Regions from separate parts of the Pseudovibrio sp. FO-BEG1 genome, predicted to be linked through region 1. Evidence: riboswitches for the same ligand, from Rfam matches in the RefSeq annotation. Region 1 holds a riboswitch; the other holds the start of a gene.
The links. A riboswitch is a leader RNA that binds a small molecule or an ion and turns the genes downstream of it on or off. The one in region 1 is predicted to bind thiamine pyrophosphate.
Positions count from the first base shown of each region.

Region 1 (3,815 bases):
GCAAGCTGCATCATAAGCTTATGGTGATTGACGATAGCATCATGATTGTTGGCAGTTTCAACTACACTGGCCCTGCGAACCGGTTTAATGACGAGAATATCGTTGTTCTGGGGGATTCCGTTGCCCCAACGGAGAACCAGAAACGGTTTGCGATGGCGGCACGGCAGGAGATTGACCGGATCATCAGCGACCACGGGGAACCAATCGTGATCGACTAAATCTGCTCAGCCATTTCGTAAAGGCGTGAATGTTTATCTTTTGGTAACCATTCAGCCAGATTTGGCGCTTACACTTGGCGAATGGCAAATTCCCTGGATAGCGGCGAAGACTTACTCATCATCTGCAAACCAGATGTTACCGCAGCGATTGAAGACTGGATTGATCATCTTGGCTCCGAACGGCGACTGGCTGAGCGGACACTGGAAGCGTATGAGCGCGACACGCGTCAGTTCCTGCGTTTCATGACCAGTTATGAGGGTGAGCCAGTTGCTCTGCGGCATCTGGAGTCGTTGAAACCAAAAGACTTTCGCGGCTTTCTGGCAACGCGTCGGAAAGACGGCGCGCAGACGCGGACGCTTGCTCGCGGTCTGGCTGGTATTCGCTCGTTCCTCTCGTTTCTGGAGGAGCGCGGCGAGGTGAATGCGGCCGGTGCTGCAGCGGTGCGTACGCCGAGACTTCCCCGCAGCTTACCCAAGCCTATCCCCGTTGAGGAAGCCAAAGCGATTGTCAGCAGCGATCTGGCTTTCGAGGACACGCCCTGGGTTGAAGCGCGCAATGCTGCGGTGTTTACTCTCCTGTACGGCTGCGGACTTCGTATCTCGGAAGCGTTGTCTCTGACACCTGCTACGGCACCGAAAGAAGGCGATAAGTCTTTGAAAGTGCGCGGCAAAGGCAACAAGGAACGGCTTGTTCCAGTTCTGCCTGTGGTCGTTGAAGCTATCGAAGCTTACAAAGATCAATGCCCCTATGACCTTTCAGCGAACTCGCCCCTCTTCCGCGGTGTTCGCGGCGGCGCGCTCAACGCACGCATGATCCAGCTGGCCATGCAAAAAATCCGCAGTGCACTCGGGCTTCCGGATACGGCTACTCCCCATGCTTTGCGCCATTCCTTTGCGACGCATTTACTGTCTGAAGGCGGGGATTTGAGGAGCATTCAGGAGCTTCTGGGCCACGCAAGCCTTTCTACCACGCAGATTTATACGGAAGTGAACAGTGCACAGCTGTTGGATGCCTACGACAAAGCACATCCACGTCGTTGATAGGTTGTCCCCCTCCTCCACATCGCCTTGATCTCCTCCGGCAGACCCCTTAGGTTCAGAGCTGTGAAACGGGGTGCCCGACACTTGTGTCGTGGCTGAGATCATACTCGATGAACCTGATCTGGATAATTCCAGCGAAGGGAGCACTCACACTGTGTTGGGGGACAGTTTCTTCTGGCAGTATGCCAAGGCCCTGACACCAGCTCTCTTTCGCACAACAAGACCGAGGATAAAAATGGGTCGTGTCGAAAGCGCTTGCGCAACTCTTTCCGCAATTCGTGAAAACAGTCCACTCGTCCATAACATGACGAACATCGTGGTGGCGAACACTACAGCCAACGCCTTGCTGGCGATTGGCGCTTCCCCTGCCATGGTAGATGGACCAGAAGAGGCTCCTGAACTTGCAAGTGTTGCAGGGGCATTAGTGGTCAACGTGGGCACAGTCACCCCTGCGCAAGCAGAGGCGATGAAGTTGGCAACAGCAGCGGCTCACAAGGCAGATCGTCCATGGGTGCTGGACCCGGTGGCTGTCGGCGCCCTCACCTTCCGCACTAAGCTTGCTGCTGAACTGCTGGAGAATAAGCCGAGCGTTATTCGCGGCAATGCCTCTGAAATCATGGCACTTGCCGGTCAGGGTGCAGGCGGAAAAGGCGTTGATAGCACGGATAGCTCTGAGACTGCTCTGGCTGGTGCGAAAGAGCTGGCAAAGCAGACTGGAGCTGTGGTTGTTGTCTCTGGTCCGGTCGACTTCATCACTGACGGCACACGCACGGCTGAAGTCGCAAACGGGGATAAGATGATGCCGTACGTGACCGGCCTTGGTTGCACAGCGACGGCCCTCACTGGCGCAACGCTCGCAGTTTGCGATGATCCGTTTGATGCTGCAGTCGATGCAATGGTTTTCCTCGGTGTAACTGGTGAGATTGCTGCGAAAGATACCGCAGGACCAGCAAGTTTGCAGCTGGATATCATCAACGGTCTCTATCAGCTGAACGATGATATCCTCAAAACAACAGCTCAGGTTGAGATGCATGAAGCCGTTGCTTGATCTTTCCGTATATCTGGTGCTGGGGCCGCAAGACTGCCCTGGCCAGGACCCTGTCGACATCGCAGTCGCAGCCTCTCAAAACGGCTCTACTGTGGTGCAATTGCGCGATAAAACCGGCAGTACCAAAGAGCAGATTGAATTGGCAGAACGGCTGATGCAGGCGCTTAAACCGCTCAATGTGCCTTTGATCGTCAATGACCGCGTAGATGTTGCCCTGGCCGTTCATGCTGATGGAGTTCATGTTGGACAAGATGACATGGACGCCACCAAAGCACGGGAACTGATCGGGGCAGATAAGCTACTCGGTCTTTCGGTGAGCACTCAGGATGAGCTAGATGCTGCGGACATTGCAGCCTGTGATTACCTCGGCATCGGCGCATGCTTCCCGACCAACAGCAAGGATGATGCAGCTGATGTGGGCATGCAAAACTTTGCTGACTTAACTGCTCAATCACAGCTACCTGTTGTTGGGATTGGCGGAATTTCTCTTGCCAATGCGGATCAGGTGATCAAGGCTGGGGCTGATGGTGTTGCTGTCATTTCAGCAATCTGTGGGGCACCCAGTGCTGCAGAAGCTACGCGCAAGCTTCAGGAAATCGTCAAAAGCGTAAAAGACCTAGGGTGATAGGATAAAACACGCATTTACTCCTCACAGAGCCCATCTACATTGATATATGAGAGAACTGAAGCTTGGTGCATTCATTGAGTTCATGCAAATCGCTCCAAGCTTTTGTTTTAAACGCATCACCAGTGTTTTCCTCTGAGGTGCGTTTCTGGCGGGGGGCCGTTCGTCATGAAGCTTAGTCAAACAACGTTCGTGTGTGCGCTGTTCAGCACATTCGCTTTCTTTGTCTCTGAAGGACAAGCCCAAACCGCCTGTGAAATCCGCAAATCTGAAATGGCAGAGCTCGGCAAATGGGAGAACCCAAAGGCACGGCTGAAAGAGCTTTCTCAGATTGAGGTGGAAGGCGAGTGCATTGATAACCAACTGGTGGTTCGCGCCCGTGCTTTTACAAGCTGTTCTCCCCGAGACTGCAAATGGGGCTGGGCTGCGGGGCAGTTGAGTTTCTCTGGTGTTTTGACGTTTCGGTTCGGTGGGTTCTTTAAGGCCCAGTATATTGAACTACGGCCAATGGGTCAGCGTATTCAGGCCTATGTGCGGACCGAGAACCATGACCCGACCATTCCCAACAAGACGCGCAGTTACATCCTGATCCGTCAGTAAAGCTGCTTTCTTTACAGCGATAAAAAAAGCCGCCTCAGTTTCCTGAAGCGGCTTTCTCTTCATCTGATCAACTCAAATTACATATGAATTGGCTTTGCAAATGTCGCCATAGCAGCTTCTTTCACTGCTTCGGACATTGTTGGGTGCGCATGACAGGTGCGACCCAGATCTTCTGAAGATCCGCCGAATTCCATCAGAACGCATGCTTCGTGGATCATCTCGCCAGCACCGAAGCCAACGATGTGAACGCCGAGAACACGATCTGTTTCTGCGTCTGCCAGAA
Region 1 is NC_016642.1:643,779-647,593, reverse strand. It holds gene PSE_RS03025 (phospholipase D-like domain-containing protein) at 1-218, shown strand, start outside; gene PSE_RS03020 (tyrosine recombinase XerC) at 300-1,259, shown strand; TPP riboswitch at 1,319-1,419, shown strand; gene thiM (hydroxyethylthiazole kinase) at 1,495-2,307, shown strand; gene thiE (thiamine phosphate synthase) at 2,291-2,932, shown strand; gene PSE_RS03005 (hypothetical protein) at 3,101-3,532, shown strand; gene lpdA (dihydrolipoyl dehydrogenase) at 3,610-3,815, opposite strand, start outside.

Region 2 (3,815 bases), 1.1 Mb from region 1:
TGCGGCACCAACACCTCCACCAGCTGATGACAAGCCAAAGGCTGACGCAAAGCCCGAAGAGCCTGCACGCGAAGAGCCAAAAGCACCTGCTGCCAAAGCGGATGTGTTTAAAGAAGCTGTTCGTGCCGCACAGGATCTTGGCAATGCTGCTCACCAAGCCAATCAGATGGCGCGTGACCAGCTGCCTGAAGCTTCCAAAGAGCGCAAAGAGCCTGATCTTGGTTCCATGGGCGAGAGCGAGCCGAAAGAGCCTGCTGCTTCCCTGCCGACCAAAGGGGCTGTTGAGACCAGCGCTGAAGAGCGCGCTTGGGTTCCTGGCGAAGCTCGTCGCTCCAAGCTGGAGACCAAAGACAAGACCGCTCGCCGCGAAATTGACGAGCCTGCGAAGGTTAAGCCAAAGACAAGCCGTAAACCTGCTTCCTCCCGCAAGCCTGTGGTTGCACAGCGCGTAGGGGACGCGATTGAGCAGGAGGAGGGTCTGAAGCCTTCCAATACATCCGGCATTGTCGGCATGATTGTTATCATCCTGATCATTCTGGGTGTGACTGCAGGCGTTTACAGCCAGCGCGAGGCCATTCTCTCTCTGATCCTGCCAGCTGAAACCAGCGAGACCGGAGAGCCAGAGAGCGCACCAACAGGTGAAGATGAACCACTTCGGGTTCAGCCTGAACGTGCGCCTAAGAAGAACACTGATCGTTTGTTGCCATCTGATGAAGGAGCTAAAGTTTCTCCAGATGCAACACCGGTGACGACAACACGGATTACCCGGAACTCTTCCAGCGCGGCACCAGCAGAAAGTGCACCTGCACCAACTGTGGTTCGCAGTGTTGATCCGGCACCTTCCGCATCCACTGATGATAGTGCTGCACCTCAGGTGCTGCCGGCTAAGGAGCCTGAGCCGCAGACAGCGGGTGTCGAGACGAACTCAGTTCCACCGGCAGAGACCATCGGCACCGAGTCCGAGATTTCTCCAGTGGCACAGCAGAGCATTCTTTATGAAGAAGCTTTGACACCGGGTGCAGCTGGTTCTGCTTCTCGCGGTAACGTGGTCTGGACGCTGGATGAGGTCAATGGAACCTCCGTCATCAAAGCTGTTGCGACGCTTCCATCGCGAAATCTCTCTGTTGAGATGACGCTGAAGCCGAACAGCGACCAGTCCCTGCCAGCGAGCCATCTGCTGGAATTGAACTTCATCTTCCCGGAAGGGTTTGACGGCAAGGGCGTTGAGAAAGTGCCTGGCCTGATCCTGAAGAAGACTGAATCCGAAGCTGGTGATCCGTTGGATGGGGCTGCTGTAAAGGTTTCTGACACACTCTTCTGGATTGCTCTTTCTGACAGCAATGAAGAGAAGGCAAAGAACCTGCAGCGTCTTGCTGAGCGTGAATGGATTGATGTTCCGCTGCTGTATAACAGCGGCCGCCGCGCAATGCTGACCTTTGAAAAAGGTACAACTGGCAACAAGGTTGTCGCTCAGGCAATCAAGAGCTGGAAGTGAGCTGATTTCAGCAAGTTAGATCGATTTTAGAAGGCCTTGGCTCTGTTGGAGCTGGGGCCTTTTTTCATGGCGTTGTCCCCCGGCCTCAGAAAATCTGCTTGCAAACTCCCGTAGAAACGCGCATGGTCCTTGCCATTCCGAGGGGTGCTTTTCTTGACGAAAAGCTGAGATTGCCACGAGCTAAACCCTTTGAACCTGATCCGGGTAATGCCGGCGAAGGGACGGGACCTGAGCCATTCTTCCCGGATCTCCATATCTGCAGTTTGTAGTTGGAGGTCCTGTGTCGAAAATTCCCAGAGAGCCAATCTGAGCTCCGTTCTTCCGCCTGTTTGTGATGCCCAATACCATTGTTGGGAAATGACATGCTGAAGCGAGCTTTAATACGAATTCTGCGAAGTCTTTTCGGGATTTTGCTGTTTGTCGCCATTTGGGAAATTGTGGTTCGGATTGGAGAGTTTCCTCCGTTTCTATTGCCAGGTCCGGCGGCGGTGTTTACCGCTTTTCTCAATCAGGGTGCTTTCCTGCTGCATCATGCAGGCATTACCGCCTATGAGACCGTTCTCGGCTTTCTCTTTGGTGTGAGTGCCGGGGCTTCGCTTGCTATCTTGCTGTCGATGTCTCGCCGGGTGCGCCTGTTTCTGCTGCCTCCGATTGCAGCTACTCAATCTCTTCCTGTGTTTGCGATTGCACCGCTTCTGGTGCTGTGGTTCGGCTTTGGGCTTGCGTCCAAGGTGGTGATGGCTGTGATTGTGATCTTCTTTTCCGTGACCTCAACGTTTTTTGACGGGTTACGGAGGACGGATCAGTCCTTGCTTGACCTTGGTAAGCTGCATGGCCTTAATCGCTGGCAAATGCTCCGTTACATCCGCATTCCTGCTGCGATGCCGTCTCTGGCATCAGGCATGCGGATTGCGGCGGTGTTCGCGCCGATTGGTGCGGTGGTTGGAGAATGGGTTGGTGCTAAGGGAGGGCTGGCTTTCATCATGTTGCAATCCAACGCACGCATGCAAACAGCGACCATGTTTGCAGCGCTGATCTTGCTTGCGGTGATGGTGTTGAGCCTGAGGGCAGTTGTTGAGTTCGCCACTTCTCGGATGATCTATTGGCAGAAAGAGATCTAGATCTCAGAGTATGAGGACGTAACCTTATGAAAAAACTAGGTATGCTGTTTGGTGCAGCGATGCTTGCGAGCACTCTTCAGGTGCAGGCTGCGGACAAGCTGACTGTGCTGCTCGATTGGTTTGCGAACCCGGACCATGCTCCGATTGTGGTTGCGAAGGCACGGGGCTTCTTTGAGAAGGAAGGGCTTGATGTTGAGCTGATTGAACCGGCTGATCCTTCCATGCCACCAAAGTTGGTTGCTGCCGGGCAGGGGGATATTGCAATCTCCTATCAGCAGACGCTGCATCCGCAGATCGATGAAGGCATGCCGCTTATGCGCATCGGCACGTTGGTTTCCACGCCGCTGAACACGCTGATCGTGCTGGAAGATGGGCCGATCAAGGAGATTGCAGACCTCAAGGGCAAGCGCATCGGCTACTCCACGTCCGGCTTTGAAAGTGCCATGCTGGGCAAGATGCTCTCCAATGCTGGCCTGAGTTCTGATGATGTTGAGCTGATCAACGTGAACTTCTCGCTGTCTCCTTCCTTGATGGCGGGACAGGTTGATGCGGTGATTGGTGGTTACCGTAACTTTGAGCTAAACCAGATGGAAATTGAAGGCGCGAAAGGTCGTGCGTTCTATCCGGAAGAAAATGGTGTGCCGGTTTATGATGAGCTGATCTATGTTGCTCACAAGGACAAGCTGGATGATCCACGCCTGAAGAAGTTCATCAGCGCAATTGAAGCGGCAACTGTTTATCTGCTGAACAATCCTCAGGACTCCTGGAAGAGCTTCCTTGAGGTCTATCCGAACCTTGATGATGAGCTGAACAAGCGCGCCTGGGCAGATACTCTGCCACGTTTTGCGAGCCGTCCGGCAGCTTTGGATATCGGTCGCTATGAGCGCTTCGCGAACTTCCTGATTGAGCAGGGGCTCATTAAAACAGCGCCTCCAGTGGAAACCTACGCGGTTGAACTGCGCTAACCGTTATAGGTCTAAACCATTTTCTGAGCCTCCGAGTTTCGGGGGCTCTTTTTATTTGTAGGCCAAATGCCGTTATTGCGCTGCATCCTTCACCGCTTCGTGCTGCGCCAGATCGCTGAGGATGTACTTCTCAAAAGCCGCATAGATGGCGTTGTACTCGCCGTCAGAGAGGGCTTTGCATTCGTCGAGCAGGGTGAGTGCTTTTTTCTTGTCGTTCTCCTCAAAGAGCGCGAA
Region 2 is NC_016642.1:5,041,160-5,044,974, reverse strand. It holds gene PSE_RS22665 (hypothetical protein) at 1-1,495, shown strand, start outside; TPP riboswitch at 1,626-1,734, shown strand; gene PSE_RS22655 (ABC transporter permease) at 1,906-2,616, shown strand; gene PSE_RS22650 (ABC transporter substrate-binding protein) at 2,643-3,581, shown strand; gene PSE_RS22645 (adenylate/guanylate cyclase domain-containing protein) at 3,654-3,815, opposite strand, start outside.
Region 2: it holds a riboswitch for thiamine pyrophosphate, as region 1 does, so the genes downstream of both, PSE_RS22655 (ABC transporter permease) here and thiM (hydroxyethylthiazole kinase) in region 1, are expected to answer to the same signal.